DNA from 3 places in the Streptomyces sp. NPDC048389 genome. Region 2 is predicted to be linked to each of the others. Evidence: riboswitches for the same ligand, from Rfam matches in the RefSeq annotation. Region 2 holds a riboswitch; each other region holds the start of a gene.
The links. Region 2 has a riboswitch for thiamine pyrophosphate ahead of thiC (phosphomethylpyrimidine synthase ThiC). Riboswitches for the same ligand answer to the same signal wherever they lie in the genome.
Positions count from the first base shown of each region.

Region 1: another riboswitch for thiamine pyrophosphate. It lies ahead of thiO (glycine oxidase ThiO); the one in region 2 lies ahead of thiC (phosphomethylpyrimidine synthase ThiC).
Region 3: another riboswitch for thiamine pyrophosphate. It lies ahead of AB0903_RS16405 (thiamine ABC transporter substrate-binding protein); the one in region 2 lies ahead of thiC (phosphomethylpyrimidine synthase ThiC).

Region 1 covers NZ_JBEZKP010000023.1:14,211-24,375, reverse strand. The annotation lists gene AB0903_RS17855 (thiazole synthase) at 160-954, opposite strand; gene thiS (sulfur carrier protein ThiS) at 960-1,160, opposite strand; gene thiO (glycine oxidase ThiO) at 1,157-2,500, opposite strand; TPP riboswitch at 2,498-2,610, opposite strand; gene AB0903_RS17840 (hypothetical protein) at 2,662-3,003, shown strand; gene AB0903_RS17835 (FAD-dependent oxidoreductase) at 3,092-4,282, shown strand; gene AB0903_RS17830 (Rv2175c family DNA-binding protein) at 4,410-4,775, shown strand; gene thiE (thiamine phosphate synthase) at 4,862-5,509, shown strand; gene metF (methylenetetrahydrofolate reductase [NAD(P)H]) at 5,644-6,561, shown strand; gene AB0903_RS17815 (hypothetical protein) at 6,614-7,459, shown strand; gene AB0903_RS17810 (NAD(P)/FAD-dependent oxidoreductase) at 7,601-9,097, opposite strand; gene AB0903_RS17805 (DUF4126 domain-containing protein) at 9,197-9,799, opposite strand.
Region 2 covers NZ_JBEZKP010000001.1:146,325-156,489, forward strand. The annotation lists gene hisC (histidinol-phosphate transaminase) at 1-492, opposite strand, end outside; gene AB0903_RS00670 (LacI family DNA-binding transcriptional regulator) at 903-2,015, shown strand; gene AB0903_RS00675 (metallophosphoesterase) at 2,279-3,361, shown strand; gene AB0903_RS00680 (hypothetical protein) at 3,508-4,326, shown strand; gene AB0903_RS00685 (hypothetical protein) at 4,563-5,378, opposite strand; gene thiC (phosphomethylpyrimidine synthase ThiC) at 5,890-7,689, opposite strand; TPP riboswitch at 7,682-7,814, opposite strand; gene AB0903_RS00695 (YibE/F family protein) at 7,886-9,211, shown strand; gene AB0903_RS00700 (SsgA family sporulation/cell division regulator) at 9,249-9,683, opposite strand; gene AB0903_RS00705 (IclR family transcriptional regulator C-terminal domain-containing protein) at 9,816-10,165, opposite strand, start outside.
Region 3 covers NZ_JBEZKP010000020.1:22,048-32,212, forward strand. The annotation lists gene AB0903_RS16380 (LOG family protein) at 1-345, shown strand, start outside; gene AB0903_RS16385 (hypothetical protein) at 518-898, opposite strand; gene AB0903_RS16390 (TetR/AcrR family transcriptional regulator) at 895-1,482, opposite strand; gene AB0903_RS16395 (ABC transporter ATP-binding protein) at 1,803-2,837, opposite strand; gene AB0903_RS16400 (iron ABC transporter permease) at 2,837-4,453, opposite strand; gene AB0903_RS16405 (thiamine ABC transporter substrate-binding protein) at 4,492-5,589, opposite strand; TPP riboswitch at 5,585-5,704, opposite strand; gene rlmN (23S rRNA (adenine(2503)-C(2))-methyltransferase RlmN) at 5,767-6,873, opposite strand; gene AB0903_RS16415 (phosphatidate cytidylyltransferase) at 7,559-8,713, opposite strand; gene frr (ribosome recycling factor) at 8,713-9,270, opposite strand; gene pyrH (UMP kinase) at 9,398-10,162, opposite strand.

The sequences.
Region 1 (10,165 bases), on a different contig from region 2:
GTGGGGGAGGGCGTGAGGCCACCGCGCGAAGCGCGGTACCGGGGCGCGGGGCCCGCCTGCCGTGTGGCGGGGGTAGCGCTGCGGTGCAGCGGGAACGGCGGGTGGGGGGACAAGCCCGGCGCAGCGGCCGCGCCGCCAGCGCCCACCGCCGTCCGCCCGTCAGAACGCCGGCCGCTCCGGGTCCAGCGTCGCGCGGCCCTCGACCGGGGACGACGCCTCGGCGAAGTGGCGGCGGGGGATCCGGCCCGCCCGGTACGCCAGCCGCCCCGCCTCCACCGCGTGCCGCATGGCCTCCGCCATCAGGACCGGCTCCTGCGCCCGCGTCACCGCCGACGCCAGCATCACCGCCGCGCACCCCAGCTCCATCGCGAGCGCCGCGTCCGACGCCGTGCCGGCGCCTGCGTCGAGCACCACCGGCACGCCCGCCTGCTCGGTGATCAGCTGGAAGTTGTGGGGGTTGCGGATCCCCAGCCCGGAGCCGATGGGCGAACCGAGCGGCATGATCGCGGCACAGCCCACGTCCTCCAGCTTCTTCGCGAGCACCGGGTCGTCGTTCGTGTACGGAAGGACCGTGAATCCGTCGTCGACCAGTGTCTCCGCCGCGTCCAGCAGCTCCACCGCGTCCGGCAGCAGGGTCCGCTCGTCCGCGACGACCTCGAGCTTGATCCAGTCGGTGCCCAGCGCCTCCCGCGCCAGACGCGCGGTGAGGACCGCCTCACCGGCGGTGAAGCAGCCTGCGGTGTTGGGCAGGACCCGGATGCCAAGCCGGTTCAGTACGGACAGGACGGACCCTTGGACGGTCGGGTCAAGGCGGCGCATCGCCACGGTGGTGAGTTCCGTGCCGCTCGCGACCAGGGAGCGTTCGAGTACGTCGAGGCTGGGTGCCCCGCCGGTACCCATGATCAGCCTGGAGTCGAAGGTCGTCCCGCCGAGGATGAAGCGGTCGTCTGCCATGCGGATCAGCCTCCCTGCACTGCGGTGAGAATCTCGACGCGGTCACCGTCGCCGAGGGGGGTGCCGGGCCACTGGCTGCGCGGGACGACGGTCTCGTTGACGGCCGCGGCCACACCCGAGGGTGCCGCGGTGAGTTCCGCGACGACGGTGTCCAGCGTGGTCCCTGCGGCAAGATCGCGTGCCTCGCCGTTGACGGAGATGTTCATGCGGACTGCTCCTCGAGCGCGGTGTCCTGGAGGCCCGGGTCCTGGAGGCCGGAGTTCCGAAGACCGGCGTCCTGGAGGCCGGGGTTCCGAACATCGGGCTTCTCGACACCGGGCTTCTCGACACCGGGCTTCTGGAGGCCGGTCTCCGGAAGTGCGGGCCCCTGAAGGGCCGGCCCCCGCGCCGACGGGTGCCCCGCCGTGAAGCGCCGCGGCGAGAAGGGCCGGGCCACCTCGGGAAGTTCGCCGCTCACCAGCGCCTGGGCCAGCACGTCGCCGGTGACGGGCGTCAGCAGCACCCCGTTGCGGTAGTGCCCGGTCGCCAGCAGCAGCCCCGGCAGCTCCGTGCAGCCCAGGAGCGGCGCGTTGTCGGGGGAGCCCGGCCGCAGCCCGGCGCGGGTCTCCACGAGGGGCAGCTCGGTGATGCCCGGTACCAGTTCGTGCGCGTCGCGCAGCAACTCGTACACCCCGCCCGCGGTGACCGTGGTGTCCCAGCCGAGTTCCTCACTGGTCGCGCCGACGACGAGCTCGCCGTCCTCGCGCGGCACGAGGTAGACATGGCTGCCGCGCACCACGGCGCGCACGGTGCGGGAGAGGAACGGCGCGTAGGCCCGCGGCACGGTCAGCCGCAGGACCTGGCCCTTCACCGGCCGTACGGGCACCGGCACGTCCGCCGGTACGCCCTTCAGCCGGCCGCTCAGGCTGCCGCCCGCCAACACGACCTGACCGGCGCGCACTTCCGTGCCGTCGGCGAGGGCCGCCCCCACCGCCCGGTCGCCCTCGACGAGCAGCCGCTCCGCCCAGGTGCGGCGGAGGCCCACACCGGCCCGCTCGCAGGCCACGACCAGCGCCGCCGCCAGTCGCCGCGGGTCGACCTGGTGGTCGCCGTCCACCCGCAGACCGCCGCGTACGCCGGGCGCGAGCATCGGCTCCAGGCGGCGGCACTCGCGACCGGAGAGCCATTGGGAGTCCAGCCCCGAGCGACGCTGCAGCGCGTGCAGTTCGCGCAGATGCGCCCGGTCGTCGGCGTCGAGGGCGACGGCGAGCGTGCCGCAGGAGCGGTGGCCGACCTGCTGCCCGCTCGCCTCCTCCAGCTCGGCGACGAAGGCCGGGTAGCGGCGGGCCGATTCGAGATTGAGTCCGAGCAGTGTCTGCTCGCCGTAGTGGAGTTCGGTGACGGCGGCCAGCATGCCGGCGGCGACCTGCGCGGCCCCGCCGCCCGGCTCCGGGTCGGCGACGGTGACCCGCAGGCCCTGCTGCGCGGCGCGCCAGGCCGTGACCAGGCCGATGATTCCGCCCCCGACGACAAGGACGTCGGGGGTAGGTGGTGTACGAGACGACATGGGCGTCCAGCCCCTCCCTTCGCCGGCATGACCCGGATCAGGTTCGTACGGTCGGAGGCCGGTCAGCCTCCCTCTCAGCCCGGTGCGTCCGGGCTCCCGCGAGTGCCTTACGGTGGCCACCCTAACCCCCCGCCCCGACGCCCAGTAAGGGAGCCGCAGCAGTGGCGAAGACCCTCGACGGACTCGTTCTCTCCCCGGTCGCGGACCAGGCCCCGGGCCAGGTGGGCACCCGCACGCGGTTCAGGTACCACGAGGAGCGGGGCAGGATCTGGGCCGAGTACGCGGGCGGTGACGTGGTTCGCGGGCACCTTGTGGGGACTCGGGAAGGCGACCGGCTGGACTTCCGTTATGTGCAGCTGAAGACCGACGGCGAAACCTCCTCCGGTCACTGCGTCTCCTCGGTCGTGGAGCTGCCGGACGGGAGGGTGCGGCTGGAGGAGACGTGGGAGTGGGAGTCCCGGGAGGGCAGCGGGACGAGCGTGGTGGAGGAACTGCCTTCCTGACCGGTCGTCAGGTACGTAAGGTGTGCGGGTGGACGAACGGCAGCAGCAGACAGCGGAGCGGCGTCGGGTGGTGATCGTCGGCGCCGGCATGGCCGGTGTCCAGACGGCGGTCGCCCTCCGAGAACTCGGCTTCACCGGTCCGGTCGCCGTGCTCGGCGCTGAGCCGCATCAGCCGTACGACCGGCCACCGCTGTCCAAGGCCGTCCTGCTGGGCACGGCGGAGGGCTCGGCGTTCGACATCGACTTCGAGGCCCTCGACGTCGAACTGCGCCTCGGCGTCGAGGTGACCGGGGTGCGTACGGGCGCCCACGAGGTGGACACCGCGACCGGCCCCGTCCCGTACGACGTACTGGTGCTGGCCACCGGCGCGGAGCCAATCACCCTGCCGGGCGCGTCCGGCGTCCCCGGCGTCCATCTGCTGCGCACGCTGGACGACGCCGCACGGCTGCGGCCGCTGCTCGCCGAGAAGCACGACATCGTCGTGGTCGGTGCCGGCTGGATCGGCGCGGAGTTCGCGACGGCCGCCCGTCAGGCCGGCTGCGCGGTGACCGTCGTGGAGGCCGCCGACCGTCCGCTCGCCGGCACCATGCCCGCCGAGGTCGCCGCCCCGATGGCCGCCTGGTACGCGCAGTACGGGGCCGAGCTGCTCACCGGTGCCCGGGTCGACGCGGTCGAGCCGGGCACCGTCGTGCTGGCCGGGGGCCGCAGGATTCCGGCCGGTGCCGTCGTCGTCGGCATCGGCGCCCGGCCCGCCACCGGCCTGCTCGCCGGCTCCGGCATCGAGCTGGGTCCCGACGGGGCGGTCGTCGCCGACCGGTGGCTGCGCGCCTCCGCTCCCGATGTGTACGCCGTGGGGGACTGCGCCTCGTATCCGTCCGGCCGCTACGGGGAGCGTCTGCTCGTCCACCACTGGGACAACGCGCTCCAAGGGCCGCGCACGGTCGCCGCAGGCATCACCGGCGATGAGGGCACCACCGGCGCCGCGGGTATCGAGCCGTACGACCCGGTGCCGTACTTCTGGTCCGAGCAGTTCGGCCGTTTCGTCCAGTACGCCGGCCACCACGGCACCGCCGACACCCTGCTCCGGCGCGGCGACCCCACCGAAGACGCCTGGTCGGTGCTCTGGCTGCGTGGCGGCGCCCTGGTGGCACTGCTGGCCGTCGGCCGACCGCGTGACCTGGCGCAGGGACGCAAGCTGATCGTGTCCGGGGCGGCGCTGGATCCGGGGCGGGCAGCCGACCCTTCGGTCCCCCTGAAAGCCGCGGCCAGGCCCCTCTGAAGGGGGCGGCCGGATCCCGCCGAAGGCGTCGGCGGGGCCCTTGGAGGGCCACGGCGGGGTCCCTCTGGACGAGCGGTACGGCAGGTCCCGGCTTCCGGCTGTCGGTCCTGGATGGCAGGCTTGTCCCGTGACCGAGATTGACGCAAAGATCGATGCTCTCGTCCCCGCCTGGCTCCACCTGCCGGACATCGCGGAAATGCTCGATGTCGAGGTGACGCGCGTGCGGCAGTTGGTCAAGGAAGGCCAGCTGATCGCGGTGCGCCGCGGCGAGAACCGGGCGCTCCAGGTGCCTGCCGCCTTCATCGACGGCAACAAGGTGGTCAAGGGCCTCTCGGGGACTCTGACCCTCCTGAGGGACGACGGCTTCACCGACGAAGAGATGCTGGAGTGGCTCTTCACCTCCGACCCGACCCTGCCGGGCACGCCCGCGCAGGCGCTCAGCGAGAATCGCGGTACGGAGGTGAAGCGCCGGGCACAGGCGCTCGCCGTCTGACGTATCGGAAACACCAACGCGGCGGGATGTACGGACCGGGCCGGACCCGGCCCGTACATCCGGCCGCCCGACGGGGGGATCGCCTCATGGCCACGGCTCGCTCGCTGCTGTCCGACGCCCGGCTCTATCTGTGCACGGACGCCCGTAAGAGGCAGGGTGACCTTCCCGAGTTCCTCGACGCCGTGCTGGCGTCCGGCGTGGACATCGTGCAGCTGCGGGACAAGGGCATGGAGGCCGGTGAGGAGCTGGAGCACCTCCAGGTCTTCGCCGACGCCTGCCGCAGGCACGGCAGGCTTCTCGCGGTGAACGACCGCGCCGATGTGGCGCACGCCATCGGCGCGGACGTGCTGCACCTGGGCCAGGGCGACCTGCCGGTGCCCGCCGCGCGGGCGATCCTCGGCGACGGCGTGCTGATCGGCCGCTCGACGCACGCGGAGTCCGAGGCGGCCGCCGCCGCGGTCGAGCCGGGCGTGGACTACTACTGCACCGGCCCCTGCTGGCCCACTCCCACCAAGCCGGGCCGCCACGCTCCCGGTCTCGATCTGGTGCGGTACGCGGCGGCGCTGAGCTCCGAGCGGCCGTGGTTCGCCATCGGCGGCATCGACGCGGGCAATCTGGACGAGGTGCTGGACGCCGGCGCGCGCAGGATCGTCGTCGTACGGGCGATCACCGAGGCCGATGACCCGGCGTCGGCCGCTGCCGGGCTGGCGAAGCGGATCAGAGCCAGGTGCTGACCTCGGCCGTCGCGGCGGTGGCTCGCAGCACTGATCGTCCGTTTTCTGTCCAAGGGGTGGACAAGAGATGGGCAAAGGGGACATTTTTCCCTGATCCGCTTGGGGGACCCCCGTCGTCTGGCTAACCTGCCGGTATGGCCCTCGGTACTGCTTCCACCAGAACTGATCGCGCGCGCACGGTGCGCGACATGCTTGCGACGGGAAAGACGTCGTACTCGTTCGAGTTCTGGGCGCCCAAGACGGAAAAGGGCGAGCGGAACCTGTGGAACGCGCTGCGCAGGGTCGAAGCGGTCGCTCCGCACTTCGTCTCGGTGACCTACGGCGCCGGCGGCTCCACCCGCGCAGGCACCGTCAGGGCGACCCAGCAGATCGCGGCGGACACGACCCTCACGCCCGTCGCCCACCTCACCGCGGTGAACCACTCCGTCGCCGAGCTGCGCAACATGATCGGCCAGTACGCGGACGCCGGTATCCGCAACATCCTCGCCGTCCGCGGCGACCCGCCCGGCGACCCGATGGGCGAGTGGGTCAAGCACCCCGAGGGAGTGCAGTACGCGGCCGACCTGGTCCGGCTCATCAAGGAGTCCGGCGACTTCTGCGTCGGTGTGGCGGCGTTCCCCGAGATGCACCCGCGCTCGTCCGTGTGGGACGAGGACGTCCGGCACTTCGTGGACAAGTGCCGTGCCGGCGCCGACTACGCGATCACGCAGATGTTCTTCCGGCCCGAGGACTATCTGCGCCTTCGCGACCGGGTCGGTGCAGCGGGTTGCGAAACCCCGATCATCCCCGAGATCATGCCCGTCACCAGCGTCAGACAGATCGAACGGTTCGCCACCCTCAGCAACGCGCACTTCCCGGCCGAGCTGAAGATGCGGATCCTCGCGGTCAAGGACGATCCTGCCGCTGTACGCTCCATTGGCATCGAGTTCGCGACGGAGTTCTGCGCGAGGCTGCTTGCCGAGGGTGTCCCAGGGCTGCACTTCATCACGCTCAACAACTCCACCGCGACGCTCGAGATCTACGAGAATCTCGGACTGCACGAGCAGTCCTGACCGGTCGTACCCGCCCCGCCCCGGGGCCGGCGGCCGTACGAGAGGGGCGGACATGGGCTGGACGGTCCTCTACGTCGCGTTCGGCATCGTCGCGCTGTGGCTGCTCGGCGAGGTGCTGCTGCAGTACAAGGCACGCCTGCGCTGGCGGGTACTGGCGTTCTGCGGCTTCCTCGGGGTCGTCATAGGCGTGCTGCTGCCCTCCGTCGTGGTGATCGCGCTGGGAGCCATGGCGTTCGCGGTCGGCCAGACCTATGTGACGCTCTCCTTCCGGCGCGGCTTCTCCACCGGCTGGGCCCTGGGCGGGAGCCCCGGCGTGAGCAGGCGGCGCAGGTCCGGCGCCGCCCCGCAGGCCGACCGGGAGCCCACGCTCGAGGTCACCGACCTGTCCTACGACACGCCCGAGCAGGGCCGGGCCGCGGCCGAGGACGACGCGGGCGTGTACGAGCCGCAGCCGATGCCGGACGACACCGGCCAGTACGGCGTCTACACCCCGGCGGCCTACGCGGCCCACCAGGACGAGCCGCAGCACGACGTTCCCGCGGAAGAGGCCCCCGGCCAGGTGCCGTACGCCTCGGGGTACGGCGCCTATGACGCGTACGCCGACCACTCCCGGCAGCAGCCCGCGGAGCAGCCCACCTACGCCGGCCAGTACGACTACGGCAGCGGCCAGCAGTACGCCACCTACTCCGACCCCTATGTGGGCGGCCAGCAGTACAGCACCTACGACACCTACGGCGAGCAGCAACAGCAGCAGTACGCCGCCTACGCGCAGCAGGACGGCTACAGCGAGACGCCGCCCGGCGGTGTATGGGTGCCGCAGCAGCGCGAAGGCGACGAGGAGCAGCCGCCCACCGCCTACTACGACTCCGGCTACAACGAGCAGCAGTACCGCTACTGAACAGCCGCTACTGAACAGCCGCTACTGAGCAGCGCTACCGCTCATGAGCGGTATTACGGGTCCGTTGAGGCGGTACCGCTCCTGAGGAGCGACTGCCCGTGCCGAGCGGCGGTGGCAGTGCGGCGGTGGCAGTGCGGCCGCTCAGCGCGAGCCGCGGAAGTCCGGGCCCTCCACGATCAGTCCCGCCACCAGTGCTCCGGACATGCCCGCGTGCGCCAGCCCGCCGCCGGGATGCGCCCAGCCGCCGGCGAAGTACAGACCGGGCAGCGGCCCGGAGTTGGGCTCCGGAAGGAACGCGCCGGACCGGCCGGCCAGAGCCGGGGCCGGGACCGCCGCGCAGGCGGTGTCGCGGCGGGTGTCGTCGGGGGTGCGCACCTCACGCCACAGGATCCGCCCGCGCAGGTCCGGCACCGCGGACTCCGCCGCCGCCACCATCCGGTCGGCCGCCGCTTCGGCCGCCTCGGCCCAGGTCCGCCCGTCGTTCAGCCCGGCCGGCGCGGTAGCCGTCAGAGTGACCGACTCGTGGCCGTCGTCGGGCCGCAGCAACGGGTCGTCGGGGCGCATGACGGTCACGGTCGGGTGCGTGCCTGTGGTGCCGGCGTCGATCGCGTCCCATTCGGCCGCCGCGTCCGGGGCGTGTACCACGGTGCGGTGCACGGCGTCGTCCGGCCGGCCGCCGCGCAGCGCCAGATGGACCGTCAGCCGCCCGGTGCGCGCATCGGGCCGCCGGTGCGGGGACTCGTCCCGGCGGTCCCACGCCACGATCCGGTCCTCGAACAGGGCGGGCACCGGGGCTCCGGACACCACGACGTCCGCCTCCACCGGGCCGCCGCTCTCCAGCTCCAGGCCCACCACACGGCCGTCCTTCTCGAGCACGCCCGTCACGGCGGTGCCGAGGACGAACTCCACCTTTCTGGCCAGGCACCGCTCGTGCACCGCGTCGGCGAGGGCGCGCAGGCCGCCCTTCACGTACCAGGAGCCGAAGGTCTGCTCCATGTACGGCAGCACCGCGGCGGCGGCGGGCGCGGTGCGCGGATCCAGCCCGTACGCCGTGGCATGGCTGTCGAGCAGCGCGGCCAGGCGCGGGTCACGCAGCTCGCGGGCGCCGATCTCGCCGAGCGTGCGGGCGGACCGCCGCAACAGGCCCTGCCGGAGCGCCGGATAGGGGTCCTTCGAGAGCGGAGAAGTGTCCGCGGGCAGCGGTTCCTCCAGCAGCGGACGGCGTGAACGCTCCCAGGCGTCCCCGGCGCGGCCGAGGAACCCGCCCCAGCGTTCGCCCGAGCCGGGCCCGAGCGCCGTCTCCAGAGCGGAAAGGATGCCGGCCCGCGACACGTTGGGCAGCAGGACGTCCGTCCCGTCGGCGAAGACGTGCCGGCTCGCCGGATCGACCTGAGTCAGCTCGACGCACCGTTCCAGCGGCTCCTTGCCGGTCTTGATGAACAGGTCCCGCCAGACAGCGGGGAGATGCAGCAGACCGGGGCCGGTGTCGAAGGCGAAGCCGTCCCGCTCGAAGCGCCCCACCGAGCCGCCGTGCGTGGACGCACGCTCGTACACCGTCACCCGGTGGCCTGCCACGGCCAGCCGGGCGGCAGCCGCCATGGCGCCCATCCCGGCGCCGATCACCGCAATCCGTGCCATGCCCGTGACTTTATTACCCGCGTCCGGCGGGCCGCGGTCCGGGGCGGCGGAGCTCAGGCCCGGGCGCCTCCGGACGGCGCACCTCTGGCCGGAAGGGCTTCACACCCCCGCGCCCGCCAGCCGTTTCTCCTCCCGGCGGCGCGCCCTGCGCCGCAGGAAACTGCGGATCCTGGCGGCGAGGAAGACCACCGTGACGATGCCCAGTGCCAGCAGCGTGCCCGCGATCACCGCGGCGGCCACCGGATTGAAGACCGCGAAGGAGATGATTCCGGCGACGCCCAGGTCCTCCGCCAGGCTCACACCGATGTTGCTGAACGGCTCGGGCGAGGTGTTGACGGCCATGCGGGTGCCGGCCTTGACCAGATGGCTGAGCAGCGCGGTGGAGCCGCCCACGGCGGCCGCCGCGATCTCGGGCAGTGACCCGCTCTGGCCCGCCAGCAGCGCGGCGACCACGGCACCGGCCACGGGGCGGATCACCGTATGGACCGAGTCCCATATCGAGTCGACGTACGGGATCTTGTCCGCCACCGCCTCGCACAGGAAGAGCACGCCGGCGACGATCATGACATCGGTGCGCTGCAGCGACTCGGGCACCTGGTCGGAGACGCCGGTCGCACCGAAGACGCCGAACAGCAGGATCACCGCATAGGCGTTGACCCCGCTGGCCCAGCCGCTGGTGAAGACGAGAGGGAGTACGGACACGGACGCGATCGTAACCAGTTCGGCGGCCCGGCGAGTGAGGATCAGTACGGAGAGCTGAGTACCCGTACCTAGGCACCCACTTGAGTACCCGCGCGGATGGGGCCCGGCCCGCCCGGACGGAAGAGTGGGGGTCACGGAAGGGGCGCGGCGCCGGCACCGCCGGCACGGGGCGGCGGAACGGCGCGGCTCCCCTGACGGAACGGGGGTTGCGGTACGGAGGGCCCAGGACCAAGGGGGAACAACGGGGGACCGGGCTCTTCGGACCAGGGGGAAGCGGGGGACAGGGAACGGGGAGGCGGGGGACGGGAGACGCCGGGCGGGCTGGAGATCCAGCCCGCCCGGCGTTCCTGTGATGCCCGGCCAGGA
Region 2 (10,165 bases):
CGGGTTGTTGGGGTTGCAGACGAAGATCAGCCGCGTCCGGTCGGTGATGGCGTCCGCCATGGCGTCGAGGTCGTGCACCTCCCCCTCGGTCAGCGGGACCTGCACCGATGTCGCACCACTGATCTGCGTGATGATCGGGTACGCCTCGAAAGAGCGCCAGGCGTAGATCACCTCGTCGCCGGGGCCGGAGGTGGACTGCAGCAGCGACTGCGCCACGCCCACGGAACCGGTGCCGGTGGCCAGATGGGTCACCGGCACCCCGAACCGGTCCGCGAGCTCGTTCATGAGTCCGGTACAGGCCATGTCGGGGTAGCGGTTGAAGCTCTGCGCCGCGGCCATGGCGCTCTCCATCACACCGGGCAGCGGCGGATAGGGGTTCTCGTTGGAGGACAGCTTGTAGGCGACCGGGCCGCCGGCCGCCGCCGGCTTGCCCGGCTTGTACGTGGGGATGCCGTCCAGCTCGGCGCGCAGCTTGGGGCTCGTCTCGCTCACCGCAGGTCCTCCTCGACCGTCCGTGCACATCGGTACCGCTCAACCAATACTGCTCACCTTATGAGGATTCGCCTCTGCTGCGAATGGCCGGGCGCGGACGGCTCCCGCCGAGCTCCGGCGGGAAGCGGGACGAAGGGCGCAATACGAGGGGGGAGCGCTGGCCGCCGTGGCGCGCGCCGGTGGCTCGCGCCGTGGCGCGCATCCCCCGTAATGATGAGTTGAGACCTCTTCGAGACATGGCCCCTTCGCCAGGCATCTGCGGCCCAGCACCGGGCACTCCACACCTCAGTCACTCAACTCCCTTTACTTGCAAGGAAGTAGCGCATTTATGATCTTGCAGAAACGTGCCTGTCAATGCGCGCATATGCGACCGGCCCGACCCCCTGCGTGAGCCCTACTATCGGCACGCCATGACAGCAGCAGGGAAGCACCAGGTGAGCCGGACGGACACAACGCGCCGGGGCGGCAGACAGGGTCGGGCAGGCATCAGAGACGTGGCCGCCGCGGCCGGGGTCTCCATCACAACCGTCTCCGACGCCCTCAACGGCAAGGGCCGGCTCCCGGACGCCACCCGCCGACACGTCCGCGAGGTCGCAGACCGGCTGGGCTACCGCCCGTCAGCCGCCGCCCGCACCCTCCGTACCGGTAAGTCGGGCCTCATCGGCCTGACCGTGACCACATACGGGGATGAACCTTTCACCTTCACGGAGTTCGCGTACTTCGCGGAGATGGCCAGAGCCGCGACCTCGGCCGCTCTCGCCCGCGGCTACGCGCTGGTCATCCTGCCCGCCACCTCCAGACACGACGTCTGGTCGAACGTCGCACTCGACGGCACCGTCGTCATCGACCCCTCCGACCACGACCCGGTCGTCACCGAACTCGTTCGCCAGGGCCTGCCCGTCGTCTCCGACGGCCGCCCCGCCGGCACGCTCCCGGTCACCGCCTGGGTGGACAACGACCACGAAGCCGCCGTACTCGACCTGCTCGACCACCTCGCCGCCGCCGGCGCCCGCCGGATCGGCCTGCTCACCGGCACCACCACCGACACCTACACCCGGCTCTCGACCACGGCCTACCTCCACTGGTGCGAACGGGTCGGCCAGGAACCCGTCTACGAGTCCTACCCGGCGCACGACCCCTGCGCCGGCGCCGTCGCCGCCGACCGGCTGCTGGCCCGGCCCGACCGGCCGGACGCGGTGTACGGACTGTTCGACCCCAATGGCACCGATCTGCTCGCCGCGGCCCGCCGCTACGGACTGCGGGTACCCGAGGATCTGCTGCTCGTGTGCTGCAGCGAGTCGACCGTCTACGCCACGACCGAGCCGCCCATCACCACGCTCTCGCTCAAGCCGCGCAGAATCGGCACGGCAGTCGTCCAGTTACTGATCGACGCGATCGAGGGAATCGACAAGGACCTGCCGATCGAGCAGGTGATACCCACCGAACTGATCGTCAGGACGTCGTCGCAGCGACGCCCCCCGCGGACGACTGTGAGCGCGCCACGGTCCCCGTCGCAGCCTTGAGGCCCGAAGCGCCGGGGCTCCCCGGCCGGAGCCGGATGAACCGCGGCGCGCCCGGCGGCCCCGACCGGACCGTGCCGCACGGGGGTCCGGAACCTCCCAATCGGGACGAAACGACCGGCGAACCACACGTGCCCGAGGATTCACCACCCCTGGTGCGTCACACACCGCCTGGCTCATTCCTATGATGGGCGAACGACACCGCGGACCACCCCGACCAGGCTGGGCCGAGAGGTGAACGGCGGCGCGACGGTGGTGGAGGGGTCATGACTCAGGGGGCCGGTCAAGGACCCGTGGTGCGGACGGCGACGTTGCGCGATTTCCGCGTACCGCCGTACGCGCAGGTTCCCGTGCAGTCGCACGCGGCGGACCCGGTCCGCTCGGACCATCCCGGAAACGCCTTCCCCGAAGGGGAGCCGCCCGACGGCTACACCCCCACCGAGCGGGATCTTCCCGTCATCGGCCGGGGCGGCCCCGGTGACACCGTCCAGGTCCAGGTCGACCCGGCCGGGGCGGCCCCGTCCGAAGGACTCGGCCCGCTCTACGTCGTCGGCGACGTCCACGGCTACCTCGACGAGCTCGTGGCGGCCCTGGCCGCACAGGGCCTCGTCGACGCCGAAGGGCACTGGGCCGCGGGCAACAGCCGGCTGTGGTTCCTCGGGGACTTCACCGACCGGGGCCCCGACGGCATCGGGGTGATCGATCTCGTCATGCGCCTCTCGGCCGAGGCCGCCGCCGCCGGCGGCTACTGCAAGGCCCTGATGGGCAACCACGAACTGCTGCTGCTGGGCGCCAAACGCTTCGGTGACACGCCCGTCAACTCCGGTGCCGGCACCGCCACCTTCCAGGCGGCCTGGCTCCTCAATGGCGGCCAGAAAGCGGACATGGACCGGCTGCAGGAGGTCCATCTGCAGTGGATGGCCCGGCTCGACGCGATCGTCGAGGAGGACGGCCACCTGCTGCTGCACTCCGACACGACCGCCTATCTCGACTACGGCTCCACCATCGCGGACGTCAACGACACCGTGCACTCGATCCTCACGCGGAACGACGCGGACGAGTGCTGGGACCTGTTCCGCAAATTCACCAAGCGCTTCGCCTTCCGCGACGACGGCGGCCCGCAGGCGGTGCGCGAGCTGCTCGGTGCCTACGGCGGCCGGCGCGTCGTGCACGGCCACAGCCCCATTCCGTATCTGCTGGGCGAGGTGGGCACCGAGGACGGCGAGGACGACGAGCGCCCGGTGGTCGAGGGTCCGCACGTGTACGCGGACGGACTGGCGATCGCCATGGACGGCGGCGTGACCATGGCCGGAAAGCTCCTTGTCCAGCACCTCCCGCTGCCGAACTGAGTTCACTTGCGGCAGGTGATTTACGGAAACCCCCTGTCACCCTGTGGTGTAACCGCTCTACCATCGGCGTATCCGTAGCAGACTCTCCTCCGCTTCCGCTCAACTGCCCGGCATCCACGGGCCGTCGGCGGGCGGAGCATCGGGGGATGCACATGAACAGCGCTCCGCACCTGCTGAACGAGGACCGCGTCGAGTACCAGCGGGTGCTCGACGAGACACTGCGCAATGCCCATGAACGGCCTGACCTCGCCACCGTGGGACTACGTCTCAACGCTGAGCAGTTGCGCACCATGGCACTGAACGCGACGGCACTCATAACCGCCTCGGCCGCCGCCGAGTACGAGCACTATGTGAAAGTGCGCCGGGAAATGCGCACCCTCACGACCGCCACCTCCGTACGCGCTTCCCCGGTCGGCGACAGCTCGGAGGGCGGCGGCGCCGGCTTCGCCGCCGTCATCGCCGTACTCGCCCCTGTCCTCGCCGGAACGGCCGCCGCGATCTTCCTACTCGTCGGCTACATCCTCAAAATGCTCAACCCGACCCCTTCTTTCGCCGAAGCCCTGCTGACGGCCGGGTGGTTCTTCGGTGCGCTCACGGCGGCCGCCATCCTGGTCGCCGCGGTGGGGCTGCTGCTGACGGCTCTGCACAACGGCGCCGCCCAAGTGGCCGAAGAAGCGCCCGCCGGAGGGCTTCCGGACGAGGTGTCACGGGCGAAGGATGCCTGGCGCCACGCATTGCTGGAGCGCGGGATTCTGCCCTTCCTGCGAGCAGCACTGGCCGACCCCAGCGCCGACCCGGCGTCCACGGGGCCACCGCGACCGGTGAACCACCTGCCGAAGGTCGGGTACAGCGGACCGGAGTTCTCCAGTCCTGCGGATGGGGCGGCTTCGGGTCGGCGCACGACCTTCACCAGCCCGGACTTCACGAGCCCGGACTTCGGCAGCCCCGAGCACCAGCCGGACTGATCACCGGCCGGTGACCGCGACCAGGTGGCTGCATCATGCCTGATGCCTCCATGTGGGCACGGGCGGGTGATCCGCGTGATGCGACCTGGGAACGGCTGAGCCGAGCCTTGCCCTCCTGCCCAGTACGACAGCGTCCCCCGGAGAGTGTTCGGGGGACGCTGGGACGACAGAAGATCAGCCCGCTGGCTGCCGTGCGGTGGCACTGCCGGGCGTGCGTGGGTTGCTCAGCGGCTCGTCTAGCCGGGCGTGGAGGGCAGGAATGGTGTGGATGGAACGCGGACACGATGGCGCGCGGAGGGACGGCGGGGCGGCCGGGTCAGTGTGACGAGCCGGACGAGCTGCTGAAAGCAGGCAAGCGCTGCAAGGGCAGGGAGCGCGGCAGCAGCGGCGTCGGGGAGCGACCCGGCTGACTCAACCACGCACAGCCAGGTCGCGATGGCCGAGAAGAAGAGTACGACCACCCAGGATTGCGCCGTTCGGCGATGGTGGAGCGATGCGCGCAGGATGGACAGAGACGCAACCAGCCAGGGCCCGTAGAGCAGAACCGGCCACCAGCTCATCAGGCCCTGGGACGTTCGTGACGCGGCAATCTGCCGCAATGGGTCCAGGGCGACCATGCCTCCGAAGATGCTCACCCCGGAAACGATGACGGCGGCCACCACGGCAATGGAGACGCTGGCTGTCTGCAGCAGAGTGAACCTCGGCTTCTGCGACGGTACCCGTCGGCGATGCCCCGGGACGGGGCGGACATGGGGAAGTTCGGCGGTGCCGCTGTTCCGGTCTGCGAGTGCGCTGCCGTCTCCCGGCTCAAGGCCGCTGCCATAGCCGGAGAAAGCCGTGGGCATCTCCTGTCCGGCAGAAGGCTGCAGCAATTGCTGCAGTTCCGCTGTCGGGTCCCACGTCCCGTCAAGGACCAGGCCGAGAGGAGCCATCGGCTCACGCGTACTCAGCAAGTTCTCCGGGGAAGCGGCATACGGGTCCTCCCACCTGCCATAGCCCCCCATTTCCGGGTGGGAAACCGCTGAACCGAATGAGCCGTACTCGTCATACATGAAGGCTTAGCCCCGTCCGTCCATCGCCTCGTACAGTCGGCGACACGTCCACTGTGTTCGACAGTCGGTGGTAATCGGCCTGGATACGGCCGATCAACGCCAGAAAGTCGTTCAGCAGGGAAGAAGTGTGCGTCGGGTCGATTCCATCCTCTTCTTGGTGGAGCGTCGCGTTACCCTCCGCCACGCCCTCCGCAGAGCGGGGACCCAACGCCCACGCGCCCGTTGGGACCGCCCCCGTGCCGGCCGTACCCCGGGCCCCGGCCTCGGGGGAAAGCTGTGCTCTCGTCATATTCCTAATAACGAGCGTTCCACTAGCCCTGATGCCTGACATTCGAGTGAAACGTTTACGCTACACAGGTGAGGGCCAGTCATTACATCCACTCTTGCGAAGAGAAGCCGAGGGACCGGCTACCACCGCGAAACCGCCCATCGGGGTACGCACAACGCCCTTGACGAAAGACGGTGCCCCATGGCCGATCGAACCACGGGGCACCGCCGAGAGACGTCACCGTCAGTCCGCAAGCGGCAAATACACCCGGTTGCCGCCCGCCGCGAACTCCCTGGACTTCTCCAGCATCCCCGCCTCGACCTCCTCGGCCGAGGCCGAGGCCGAGGGCAGCAGGTCCGGGGCGAACTGCTCCGTGATGCTTCTGCTGATCTTCATCGAACAGAACTTCGGCCCGCACATCGAGCAGAAGTGCGCGGTCTTCGCCGGCTCCGCAGGCAGCGTCTCGTCGTGGAACTCCCGCGCCGTGTCCGGGTCCAGAGCCAGGTTGAACTGGTCCTCCCACCGGAATTCGAAACGGGCGTCGGACAGCGCGTCGTCCCACTCCTGCGCGCCCGGGTGCCCCTTGGCGAGGTCCGCCGCGTGGGCGGCGATCTTGTACGTGATGACGCCGGTCTTCACGTCGTCGCGGTTCGGCAGGCCCAGGTGCTCCTTGGGCGTCACGTAGCAGAGCATGGCCGTGCCCCACCAGGCGATCATCGCCGCTCCGATGCCCGAGGTGATGTGGTCGTACGCCGGCGCCACATCGGTGGTCAGCGGGCCCAGCGTGTAGAACGGCGCCTCCTCGCAGATCTCCTGCTGGAGGTCGATGTTCTCCTTGATCTTGTGCATCGGGACGTGTCCCGGGCCCTCGATCATGGTCTGCACGCCCATGCGCTTGGCGACCGTGTTGAGCTCACCGAGCGTCCTGAGCTCCGCGAACTGCGCCTCGTCGTTGGCGTCCGCGATCGAACCGGGCCGCAGACCGTCGCCGAGGGAGTACGTCACGTCGTAGGCCGCGAGGATCTCGCAGAGCTCCTCGAAGTTCTCGTACAGGAACGACTCCTTGTGGTGCGCCAGGCACCACGCCGCCATGATCGAGCCGCCGCGCGAGACGATGCCGGTCTTGCGGCGGGCCGTCAGCGGCACATAGCGCAGCAGCACGCCCGCGTGGACGGTCATGTAGTCCACGCCCTGCTCGGCCTGCTCGATGACCGTGTCCTTGTAGACGTCCCAGGTCAGCTCCTCGGCCTTGCCGTCGACCTTCTCCAGCGCCTGGTACAGCGGCACGGTGCCGATCGGCACGGGGGAGTTGCGGAGCACCCACTCGCGGGTGGTGTGGATGTTGCGCCCCGTGGACAGGTCCATGACCGTGTCGGCGCCCCAGCGGGTCGCCCAGGTCATCTTCTCGACCTCCTCCTCGATGGAGGAGGTGACGGCGGAGTTGCCGATGTTGGCGTTGACCTTCACCAGGAAACGCTTACCGATGATCATCGGCTCGATCTCGGGGTGGTTCACGTTCGCCGGCAGAACGGCCCGGCCGGCCGCGATCTCTTCGCGCACGACCTCGGGGGAGACGTTCTCACGGATGGCGACGTACTCCATCTCCGGCGTGATCTCGCCCCGGCGCGCATAGGCGAGCTGGGTCACGGCCCGGCCGTCCCGCCCGCGGCGGGGCTGGCGCGGACGGCCGGGAAAGACCGCGTCCAGGTTGCGGAGTCCGCCGCGCGGGGACGTGTGCTTGATCCCGTCGTCCTCCGGGCGGACGGGCCGCCCCGCGTACTCCTCGGTGTCGCCGCGACCGATGATCCAGTTCTCCCGGAGCGGCGGCAGACCGCGGCGTACGTCCGTCTCGACGTTCGGGTCGGTGTACGGACCGGACGTGTCGTACAGCGTCACGTCCCTGCCGTTGGTGAGGTGCACCTTCCGTACCGGCACACGGAGGTCGGGGCGGGAGCCCTCGACGTATCCCTTGTGCCAGCCGATGGACTTCCCGGCCTCGTCGTTCTGGTTCGAGGCAGGCGTGCTTGCGTCCGATACGGTCATGAGACCTACTCCCTACGCCGGCATTACCCGGTAACAGGTTCGGCGGTCGGCGCAGCTGTCCCGTACGGATGTACGAAGGTCAGCGCCCTCTCAGCCCGGTGCTCCGAGCTCCCGCGTGTGCAAAGGTGCCACCACGCTAGCGTCATGTCTGGCGCGCTGAACAGAGGGCCCCTCCCGCTCTTGCGATGATCGGTCCGTGACTTCATCGCAGCAGCCCCCCGAGCCGCACGGCCAGGCCCACAGTCATGTGCACAGTCATGGGCCCGCCGCGCCGGTCTCCCAGCACCTTCGCAGGGTCATCGCGGCCGTGCTCATCCCCTTCGCGACGGCCGTCCTCGTCGGGCTCGCCGTCCTGTGGCCCGGCGGGGCGCCGGGCCACGAGCGCACCGGAGTCGGCTTCGACCGGCAGACGGAGCAGGGCAGGGTGGTGTCGGTCGAGAGAGTGGACTGCGAGGACGTCAACGCCGCCCAGGTCCCGCCGACCGGTGACACCTCCACGCCGCAGGGGCGCGAGGCGGTGAACTCGCAGCAGGGCCGGTGCGCCAGGGCGACCGTCGAGGTGACCACCGGCCCGGACAAGGGCCGGACCTTCGTCGAAATCGTCCAGCCGGACGCGCCGCGGCAGTTGGAGGAGGGCCAGGGCGTCGTCGTCGCCTATGCGCCCGACGCGCCCCGCGACCTCCAGTACTCGGTGACGGACATCGACCGGGGCTTCCCGATGGCGTTGCTGGCGGCGATCTTCGCCGTCGTCGTGGTCCTGGTGGGCCGGATGCGGGGTGTGATGGCCCTGATCTCGCTCGTGGTCTCGTTCGCCATCCTGACGCTGTTCATCCTGCCCGCTATCCTGCAGGGCTCGAACCCGCTGGTCGTGGCGGTGATCGGGGCGAGCGCGATCATGCTGATCGCGCTGTATCTGTGTCACGGGGTGACCGCGCGGACCTCCGTCGCGGTGCTCGGGACCCTGATCTCACTGCTGCTGATCGGGCTGCTGGGCTCGCTGTTCATCGGCTGGGCCAGCCTGAGCGGCAACACCGACGACAACACCGGTCTGATCCACGGGCTGTATCCGGAGATCGACATGAGTGGTCTGCTGCTCGCCGGCGTCATCATCGGCTCGCTCGGCGTGCTCGACGACGTGACAGTGACGCAGACCTCGGCGGTGTGGGAACTGCACCAGGCCGACCCGGACATGGGCCGGCGCGCTCTCTACCGCTCCGCCATCCGGATCGGCCGCGACCACATCGCGTCCGTCGTCAACACGCTCGTACTCGCCTATGCCGGCGCCGCGTTGCCCCTGTTGCTGCTCTTCTCCATCGCTCAGTCCAGTGTGGGCACCGTCGCCACCAGCGAGTTGGTGGCCGAGGAGATCGTACGGACCCTGGTCGGCTCGATCGGGCTGGTCGCCTCGGTGCCGGTGACGACGGCACTCGCCACCCTGGTGGTCTCGGCCGACCGTTCCGGACCGGCGGCGCCGGGCGCTTCGCCGGGCCGCGCGGGCCGGGGGCGACGGCGCAAGCGGTGACGGCGCAAGCGGTGACGCCGCGGCAGCCGGAAGCACGTCAGCCGGCGTTCTCCTCGGCGAGGATCCGCCCGAGCGCCTCCTCCAGGCTCACGTCGAAGTCACCCAGCGTGAGCTCCTGCCCCATGGGCAGCAGCTTGTCCGTACGGTCGAGGAAGGCGACGAGCGGTGCCGCTCCCGCCCGGAAGAGAGCCGTGTCACGGCCGACACGGAGCCTGATACTCACGTCGGAGAGGATCTCCGGCCCGACGGGCGCGATGTGCACATCGCCGTCCCCGCTCGGGCCGTTGATTCCGTCGAGCAGCAGCTCCCGCCCGAACGCCCAGGTCACGGGCGCGTCGCCGGGCAGGTGAAAGGTCATCCGCACGGCATACGGATCTCCCGTCTCATAACCCAGTTCGACCGGAATCCGGAAGGACAGCTCCTCGGAGACGAGAAAGCTCATCAGAACCTCGGCCTGGACCGACTCGCGCATCACATACCCCGCAGCAGATGAAGCATTGAATGAACCCGTACGGCAAAGCAGAAGAAAACGGCCAGGAACGATCCTCCAGGCCCTCTTGCGTCATCGTGGTCGAAGGGCTAGCAGATCACAAGGAGTGATATTTCAGATACTGATAGAGAAGGCAAGTGACCCCAACAGCCCACCGATTCCTGTACGCAACTGCTCGACCGCGGGAAGCAGTCTGGCCTCCTGATGGGCGGGAAGAGAAATGGCCATCGTCGCGGCACCGGAACCGACAGTGATCGGAATAGCAGCGCAGACCGTGCCGATTGCATATTCCTGACGCTCCACGACGGGTTGCGTGCGCCCATGGGCGGCCAGCCGGTCGAGCAGGGTGCGCTGGTCGCGAACGGTGTACGGCGTCACGGGCTGCACGGGATGGCGGCTCAGATGGTCGCGGCGGGCCGGTTCGTCGAGCTGGCCCAGCAGGCACTGGCCGAGCGCGTGCGCGT
Region 3 (10,165 bases), on a different contig from region 2:
CACATCGCCAAGTACTTCGCCAACGCCACCCGCGAAGACGGTCTGCTGGCCCGGTGCACCCAGGGTGTGATCTTCCTGCCGGGCGCGGCAGGCACCCTCCAGGAGATCTTCGACAACGCGACCCCGAACTACTACGAGTCCCGCGGCGAGCCGACCCCCATGGTGCTGGTGAACCGGACCCACTGGACGGACCATCTGCCCGCCTGGCCGCTGCTGCGGTCACTGGCGCGCGGCCGGTCGATGGAGTCCCGGATCGCTCTCGTCGACTCGGTCGAGGAGGCTCCGGACGCCCTGCGCCGACTGCTCGCGGCCACGCCCGGACAGACACCTGAGCGGCTTCGGTGACGTCGGCTGCTGATCCTTCGACGCGTGTGCGTTGAGGTTCAGGGCTTGGTCGACTGCGGTGCCGACCTCTTCGGCGGTGGGGCGGACGCACTCGGGACCGTGGGCGCGTGAAGCTGCCGGCGGCCCGGATCAGTGCTGCGGCCACCCTTGCCGTATCCCTCCACGGCTGCCGCTACACGGCTCCCGCCGCTGCCAGGACCGCGACCGGCAGGAGCAGAATCCACTGCGGCAGCCGGAGCAGTGGCTTCGGCCAGCCGACCGACAGCGTGACGACCAGGAAGGCGACTGCGTACGCGACGAAGTGCGCAGCCACGAACCACGCGACCGGGCCGGTCGCTGACGCATCGTCGGTCAGCGCGAGATGGACCAAGGCGGCCGCGGAGAGCACCAGATCCACGCTCACCATGTGCCACACAGCATGGAGGACGCGTTTGGGTTCGTCCGCGAGTCCGCAGGACAGCAGCGGGCGGACGACATCCCGGTGTCCGCCGACGATGTGCACCGCAGCCACCCCGAACGCGGTGACGCCCGCTGCGAGAAGCCAGCCGTTCATCGGATCTCGATTCCTTTGGCGATGACAGCAGCCAGCCGGCCGGCCAGCTGAGGGTCGGAGTCTTCTCCGACCAGGCCGACGTGGAAGAACACGGCTCCGGCCAGCGTGTCCAGGACCAGATCCACGGGCGTGTCGGCCGCGATCTCTCCGCGCGTCACGGCGCGCTCGAAGACGATCAGCAGCCGTTCCTTCGAGGGGGCCAGGAAGTCGCTGCGGATGCGCGCCTTCAGCACCGGATCGGCGGCGAAGTCGGCGAGCAGCCCCGGGAGCGCCGCCGCGGCGGCCGGTGCTCGGAACTCGTCGACCAGACCCCGCAGCAGTTCGTTCAGGTCCCCGGCCAGCGTTCCGGTGTCCGGGACCGGAGCATGGTCGGTGGTCGTGAACACGGCCTCGAAAACCAACTCCGGCTTGCCCCGCCACCGCCGGTAGACCGTGTCCTTGCCGACACCGGCACGGGCAGCCACCGCGCCGATCGATGTCGCGGCGTAGCCGACCTCTGTCAGCAGCTCCGAGGCCGCGCTGACGATCGCCTGGTGCGAACGGGGATCCCTGGGACGTCCTCTGGAGGACGGAGAGGAACTCATAATTGTTTACCATACGGGTCGACCCGCATGGTAAACAACCTCCGATCGATGTCACGCGGACATCGCCGCTGCGGCGGAGCGCGGGCGACGCGACGATGCGACGAGCCACGGCAGTGGCAACAACCGGAACGCACTTGCCCAAGGACCACTCAGGGCCTCCCGTTCGGAACGTCCCGGGCTCGCGTGCCCCGGCGCGCCACCTCCCTGCGCCGACGTCAGCCGCCGGCGCTCCGCGGGGAGCCCTTCCCCCGCCGCGCCGCCGTGCGGTGCACGGCACCGGACCCGCTCGCTGATCCGGCCCGCTCCGGACGGAAGACCTTCTAGGGCGGGTCCGACCCGAGGACCACGACGTCGTCGGCGGCGAACACCACGCCCACCGTGCCGCCCTCGTCCGGCGTCCCGGCCGGGGAGCACTCCGCCTCGATCTCGGGGCCGTCGTCCGGCCGCAGCCGTACGGCGACGTGGCTGCCGCGGAACGTGCGCGGTCCGACGGTGCACCGCAGACCCTGCGAGGGGTCGGTGAGCCGCACGCCGTCGGGCCGTACGAGCACCGTCCGCGCGCCCTGCGGCGAGCCGTCCGGCACGGGGACCTTGCCCCACACCGTGTCCGCGGCCGTGCCGGCGACCGTCGCGGCCACCACGTTGTCGAAGCCGAGGAAGCGGGCGACGAACTCCGACGCGGGCCGCTGCCAGACCTCCAACGGCGCCCCCGCCTGCGCGATCCTTCCGTCCCGCATGACGACGACACGGTCGGCGAGCGCGAACGCCTCGCCCTGGTCGTGGGTGACGGCGAGCACCGTCGTGCCCAGCCGTCCGAACAGGCCGCGCAGTTCGACGACGAGCCGTTCCCGCAGGCCGCGGTCCAGCTGTCCGAGCGGCTCGTCGAGCATCAGGATCCTCGGCTCGGGCGCCAGCGCCCTGGCGAGGGCCACCCGCTGCTGCTCGCCGCCGGAGAGCGCCGCGACGGACCGCTTGTGCGCGCCGGGCAGTCCGACGAGCCTCAGCAACTCGTCCGTCCGGCGGGCCTGTTCCCCGCGGTCCGCGCCGTGCATCCGCAGCCCGAACGCCACGTTGCCGCCGACGTCCCGCTGCGGGAAGAGCTGGTGGTCCTGGAACATGAGGCCCACCCCGCGCCGGTGCACCGGCACACCCGCCTGGTCGGCGCCGCCGAGCAGGACCCGGCCCGCGTCGACGTCCTGGAGCCCGGCGACGGCCCGCAGCAGCGTCGACTTGCCGCTGCCGCTCGGTCCGAGCAGGCACACGATCTCGTGCTCGGCGACCTGGAGGTCCACCGCATCGAGCGCGGTTCGCGTCCCGAACCGCACGCTCACACCGTGAAGTTCCAGCAGCGTCATCACAGCTCCTCGGACGTCGACCCGGTGCGGACGCGTTCGAGCAAGAGCAGAGCCGCCGCGCACACCACCATCAGGATCGTGCTCAGCGCCATCGCCTGCCCGTAGTTGAGCTCGCCGGGCCGGCCGAGCAGGCGGGCGACGGCGACGGGCAGGGTCGGGTTGTCGGGCCTGGCGATGAAGACGGTCGCACCGAACTCACCGAGGGAGACGGCGAACGCGAACCCGGCGGCCACCAGCAGCGCCCTGCGCACCAGCGGCAGGTCGACCTCGCGCCAGGCCCGCAGCGGTGACGCGCCGAGGACGGCCGCGGCCTCCCGCAGCCGTTCGTCCACCGCGCGCAGCACGGGCAGCATGGTGCGGACGACGAAAGGCACGCCCACGAGTGCCTGGGCGAGCGGCACCAGGATCCAGGAGGCGCGCAGGTCGAGCGGTGGTTCGTCGAGGGTGATGAGGAAGCCGAAGCCCACGGTCACCGCGGAGACCCCGAGCGGCAGCATCAGCAGGGCGTCGAAGCCGCGGACCAGCCGGCCGGCCCTGCGGGTGAGCGCCGCCGCGGCGAGCCCGCCGACCGCGACCGCGATGGTCGTGGCGGCGAGGGCGTACCGGAGCGAGTTCCACACGGCGTCGATCGGGGGCACGAGGAAGGCGCCGCCGGCCGGGTCCACGGTCGCCAGCTCCCGGTAGTAGCCGAGCCCGTATCCGGCCGGGGTGTCGAAGGAGCGCTCGACCAGCACCGCGAGCGGCGCCAGCAGCAGGACGCCCATGGTGGCGAGGACGCCGCCGAGCAGCGTCCACTGGGCGGCGCCGCGCGGCCGCCGAGCGGTGCGCGCGGGGTCGGCGAGCCGCAGCGCGCTCTCACGCCGCCGCACGGTCCAGGCGTGCACGGCGAGGACCGCACCGACCGCCGTGAACTGCACCATCGTCAGCACGGCCGCCGTCGTCAGATCCAGGAAGTCGGCGGTCTGCCGGTAGATCTCCACCTCCAGGGTGGAGAAGGAGGGGCCGCCGAGGATCTGCACGACACCGAATGAGGTGAAGGTGAAGAGGAAGACCATCAGGGCGGCGGCGGCCAGTGACGGCACCAGGGCGGGGAACGTCACCCGCCGCCAGGCGGCGAAGCGGCCGGCGCCCAGGACCCGGGCGGCCTCCTCCTGGCGGGGGTCGAGCTGGGACCAGAGGCCGCCGACGGTGCGGACGACCACGGCGTAGTTGAAGAAGACGTGGGCGAGGAGGATGGCCCACACGGTGGTGTCCAACCGGATGCCCCACAGTTCGTCGAGGAGTCCGCCCCGCCCCAGCAGCGCCAGGAACGCCGTGCCGACGACGACGGTCGGCAGCACGAACGGCACGGTGACCATCGCGCGCAGCAGCCGCTTCCCCGGGAAGTCGAGGCGGGCGAAGGCGTAGGCACCGGGAAGCGCGATCAGCAGGGTCAGCGCCGTGGAGGCGAGGGCCTGCCAGGTGGTGAACCAGAGCACCGACAGGATGTCCGGCCGGCCGAGCACCTCGCCGAACCGGCCGAACTGCCAAGCGCCGTCGGCGCGCAGACCGCGCCCGACGATCGCGGAGACGGGGTAGGCGAAGAAGACGGCGAAGAACGCGACAGGGCCGGCCATCAGACCGAGCCGTGCCGCGTTCCCGCGCAGGGGCGTCTTTACTTCACTACGAGCGAGGACCACGACCGGACCCACTGCTCACGGTTCTTCGCGATGGTGTCGGCGGCGACGGTCTCGGGCTTCTCGATCACGGCACCGTGCTCGGTGAACAGCTCAGGCAGCTTCGCGTCCCCGACCACCGGGTTGACGAACATGTTCAGCGGCATGTCCTCCTGGAACTCCTTGCCGATCAAGAAGTCCAGCAGTGCCTTCCCACCTGCCTCGTTCTTCGCGCCCTTGAGCAGGCCCGCGAACTCGATCTGGCGGAAGCAGGTGCCGGTGGCCACACCGGTCGGCGCCTCGGCCGGCTGCGGGTCGGAGTAGAGGACCTCGACGGGCGGACTGGAGGCGTACGAGACGACGAGCGGGCGGTCGGCCCCCGCCTTCTTTCCGCCGGCGGACCCGGAGAACTCCTCGTTGTATGCCTGCTCCCAGCCGTCGACGACCTTGACGCCGTTGTCCTTGAGCTTCTTCCAGTAGCCCTGCCAGCCGGACTCGCCGTACTCGCCGATGCTGCCGAGGAGGAAGCCGAGGCCGGGAGAGGACGTGGCGGCGTTCTCGACGACGAGCATGTTCTTGTACTCGGGCTTCGCCAGGTCCGCGAAGGTCTGCGGCGGCGCGAGCTTCTTGTCGGCGAAGAACTTCTTGTCGTAGTTGACGCAGATGTCGCCGGTGTCGACGGGCGTCACCCGGTGCCTGCCCGCGTCGAGCTGCACCTCCGGTTCCACCCGGTCGAGGCCCTTGGCCTCGTGAGGCGTGAAGAGGTCGTTGTCGAGAGCGCGGGAGAGGAGGGTGTTGTCGACACCGAAGAAGACGTCGCCCTGCGGGGAGCCCTTGGTGAGGATCTCCTTGTTGAGCGCGGTGCCGGCGTCGCCGCTCTTGAGCACCTTGACCGTGTAGCCGGTCTGCCGGGTGAACTCCTTCAACACCGCCTCGGACGCCGCGAAGGAATCGTGGCTGACGAGCGTGACGGTCTTCGACTTGCTTCCGCCGCCGGACCCCGGGTCCCCGGACTCCCCGCCGCACGCGGCGAGGACCGAGACACCGAGGGCGCCGACGAGTGCCGTGCCGACGGCACGCCGAAGCTGGCTGTTCATGATGATGCTGACTCCCTACGCCGGTATGACCCGGATCAGGTCCGAGGGTCTGCGGCCCTGGCCATGAAGGCTCGCCGCACTCTCAGCGCTGTGGTGCGCTCCCCTGTCGGAATGTGTTGTTGTTCATTTGTGCGAACGCACAGGGCACAGTATCAGCCATGGCCGACGGCCCTTCGGTCACCGCTCCTGCGCCGCCAGCTGCCCGCAGGCCCCGTCGATCTCCTGACCGCGGGTGTCCCGGACGGTCACCGGCACGCCGTGCGCGGCGATGGCCTCGACGAACGCCTTCTCGTCCTCGGGGCGCGACGCCGTCCACTTCGAGCCGGGTGTCGGGTTGAGCGGGATCAGGTTCACATGGACCCGCTTGCCCTTGAGCAGCCGGCCGAGGAGGTCGCCGCGCCACGCCTGGTCGTTGATGTCGCGGATCAGCGCGTACTCGATGGAGATCCGGCGGCCGGACTTCTCCGCGTACTCCCAGGCGGCGTCGAGGACCTCGCGGACCTTCCAGCGGGTGTTGACCGGGACCAGGGTGTCGCGCAGTTCGTCGTCCGGGGCGTGCAGCGACACCGCGAGGCGGCACTTGAACCCCTCGTCGGCGAACCGCAGCATCGCGGGAACCAGGCCGACGGTCGAGACCGTGATACCGCGCTGCGAGAGCCCGAGACCGTCCGGCTCGGGGTCCGTGAGGCGGCGGACGGCTCCGACGACCCGCTTGTAGTTCGCGAGCGGCTCACCCATGCCCATGAAGACGATGTTGGACAGCCGGGCCGGTCCTCCGGGAACCTCTCCGTCGCGAAGCGCCCGCATACCGTCCACGATCTGGTGCACGATCTCGGCGGTCGACAGGTTCCGGTCGAGACCGGCCTGACCGGTGGCGCAGAACGGGCAGTTCATCCCGCACCCGGCCTGCGAGGAGATGCACATGGTGACCCGGTCCGGGTAGCGCATGAGCACGGACTCGACGAGGGTGCCGTCGTGCAGTCGCCAGAGCGTCTTGCGGGTGGTGTCGTCGTCGCAGGAGATGTGCCGGACGACGGACATCAGGTCGGGCAGCAGCTCCCCGGCGAGCTTCTCGCGGGCCGCGGCGGGGATGTCGGTCCACTGCGCCGGGTCGTGAGCGTACCGGGCGAAGTAGTGCTGGGACAGCTGCTTGGCGCGGAACGGCTTCTCGCCGATCGCGGCGACGGCCTCCTTCCGCTCGGCGGGCGAGAGGTCGGCAAGGTGCCGCGGCGGCTTCTTGGCTCCGCGGGGCGCGACGAAAGTGAGTTCTCCGGGCTTAGGCATGTCCGTACCAGTGTCGCAGACGCCGACCGGTGACCTGCGGCAGGTGATTCCGGCGGTGGTCGTTGGTCACCGTTGGTCCGCCTTCGACGCCCGCAGACGGCCCGGCTGCGCCCCTCCCGCCAGCGGTCGGGGGCGCTGGCGTCAGCGCCCCCGATAGCGCAGCGGGCCCGCCTTGACCAGGGCGTTGGCCGTGAGCACCCCATCGGCGCGGCGCCGTGGAACCCGCCCTTCATGCGGTTCCGGCATCAGGCCCACGTCGCCTCACCGGCCCGGCCGGTGAGGCGCGGGCCGAAGCGAACGACGAGTGGCCAAGGTCGCTTCCGACAGCGACCCGCCGGTTGACGTGTGACCTGCACGTACGCCGTGCCCACGACGGCACGTGCACCGTAACCACGCGGCTGTGCGGGGTCGGAAGAACGGCAGCATGAACACACCCACCAAACCCCTGAACGCCGTGAACGGCACCGTGAACAATCGACCGACGTCATACGAAATAGCCGCAAGCGGGCAAATCCCTTCCCGACAGACCAATGTCGGCATCTGTGAGGACCGTCCGGGATCGTGCCGGCCGCACCTGCCAGAAGGCGGCGTTCTCCGGATCCGGCAGGGGCGCCGCCAGGGCCACGGGAAGGACGAAGGGCCCGCCGTCCTGTGGACGACGAGCCCTCGCGGACGAATCCGTGGCTCAGCCGGAACCGACGAAGAGCACCAGCAGCAGCCACACCACCGGGGCCGTCGGCAGGAGGGAGTCCAGGCGGTCCATGATGCCGCCGTGCCCGGGGAGCAGCGTGCCCATGTCCTTGATGCCGAGGTCCCGCTTGATCATCGACTCGCCCAGGTCGCCGAGCGTGGCGCTGACCGCGACCGCGAGGCCGAGGAGCAGGCCCTGCCACCAGGTGCCGCCGTCGAAGAGGAACTCCACGCACAACGCGCCGGCGGCCATCGCGAACGACACCGCGCCGAGCAGCCCTTCACGGGTCTTGCCCGGGCTGATGCGCGGCGCCAGCTTGGTCCTGCCGAAGCGCCAGCCCACCGCGTACGCACCGGTGTCGCTGACCACGGTCAGCAGCAGGAAGGTGATCACCCGCTCCGGACCGTCGTCCGCCGCCAGCATCAGGGCGACGAAGGTGGCCAGGAAGGGAACGTAGAACGCTGCGAAGATACCGGCCGTGACGTCCCTCAGGTACCCCTCGGGCGGTTCCGTCATCCGCCAGACGAGGACCGCCAGGGCGGTGAGAGCCATCGCGACCCAGGCGCCCTCCGCGCCGCGGGCGTAACCGGCGACGACCATCGCCGCGCCACCCACGGCGAGCGGGACGAGGGGCGCCTTGATCTGCTTGCGCTCCTCGAGCCGGGAGGTCAGCTCCCACAGTCCGACGACGACGGCGACGGCGATCACACCGACGAAGACGGCCTTCACGAAGAAGAGCGAGACGACGATCACCGCGCCGAGGCCGACGCCGACTCCTATCGCCGCACGAAGGTCCCGGCCGGCCCGCTTCTTCTGCGGGGGCTCGGGCCGCGGAGGCGGCTGCGGGGTGGGCTCGCCCGACGGCGGCGGGGTGGGCATGGGCTCCTGCGGCGTTTCGTCACGGAACAGGGGGCCGCCCAGCCGAGCGGCCCCCCGGTCACGGTCCTCGCGGTCTGCACCGCGACGGTTCTCGGCGTCTCTACCTGCGTCGGGAAACCCGGGCACGATGGGCATGGGCTGCGTCTCTGATGTATACCGTGCGTCGTGCCCATCGTGGGCGGGACCCGCCGGGAGGGGCCCCTGGTCGGGCGGCGGCCACGCTCCGGCGTATCCGGCGCCGTGCGAGGCCCCCCGGGAAGAGTCGTTCATCAGACCTCGAGCAGCTCGGCTTCCTTGTGCTTGAGCAGCTCGTCCACCTGCGCCACGTACTTCGAGGTGGTGTCGTCGAGCTCCTTCTCCGCACGGCGGCCCTCGTCCTCGCCGACCTCGCCGTCCTTGATCAGCTTGTCGATGGTCTCCTTGGCCTTGCGGCGCACGGAGCGGATCGAGATCTTTGCGTCCTCGGCCTTGGTCTTGGCGACCTTGATGTATTCCTTGCGGCGGTCCTGCGTCAGCTCCGGGAACACCACCCGGATGATGTTGCCGTCGTTGCTCGGGTTGACGCCGAGGTCCGAGTCGCGGATCGCCTGCTCGATGTTGCGCAGCGCGGTCTTGTCGAACGGCGTGACGACGGCCATCCGCGGCTCGGGAACGGAGAACGACGCCAGCTGGTTGATCGGGGTCAGGGCACCGTAGTAGTCCGCCACGATCTTGTTGAACATCGCCGGGTGCGCACGTCCGGTGCGGATCGCGGCGAAGTCATCCTTGGCGACCAGGACGGCCTTCTCCATCTTCTCCTCGGCCTCGAGGAGGGTCTCTTCGATCACCACTTGCTCCTGCGTGTCTTGAGGTAGGCCCGGCTCGTACCACTGGGCCGACGGAACCTGCGTCGCGTGTTGCCTGCACGGTCTCCGACCGGCAGGACTTTGTCCATCCCTCTTGGGGCGCCCCGGATCAGGCTCGGGTGCCCCGGTCGCTCACGAGCGTGCCGATCTTCTCACCCTTGACGGCCCGAGCGATATTGCCTTCGGTGAGGAGTTCGAAGACGAGGATCGGCAGGGCGTTGTCGCGGCAGAGGGTGATCGCGGTGGCGTCGGCCACCTTGAGGTTGCGCGACAGCACCTCGCCGTACTCCAGCGCGTCGAACTTCACCGCGTCCGCGTTGGTCTTGGGGTCGGAGTCGTAGACCCCGTCGACGCCGTTCTTGCCCATGAGCAGGGCCTCGGCGTCGATCTCCAGGGCCCGCTGCGCTGCGGTGGTGTCGGTGGAGAAGTACGGCATGCCCATACCGGCGCCGAAGATGACCACACGGCCCTTCTCCAGGTGGCGCACGGCGCGGAGCGGGATGTACGGCTCCGCGACCTGGCCCATGGTGATGGCGGTCTGGACGCGGGAGTCGATGCCTTCCTTCTCCAGGAAGTCCTGGAGGGCAAGGCAGTTCATGACCGTGCCGAGCATGCCCATGTAGTCGGAGCGGGCCCGGTCCATGCCGCGCTGCTGCAGCTCGGCCCCGCGGAAGAAGTTGCCTCCGCCGATGACGACCGCGATCTCCGCCCCGTCGCGTACGACCGCGGCGATCTCGCGGGCGATGGCGTGTACGACGTCGGGGTCGACGCCCAGGCCCCCGCCACCGGCGAACGCCTCGCCGGACAGCTTCAGCATGAAGCGTCCGTACTTTTTGCCGTGGTTGTCGTCGCTCTGTGCGGCGCCCTGATTCATGGA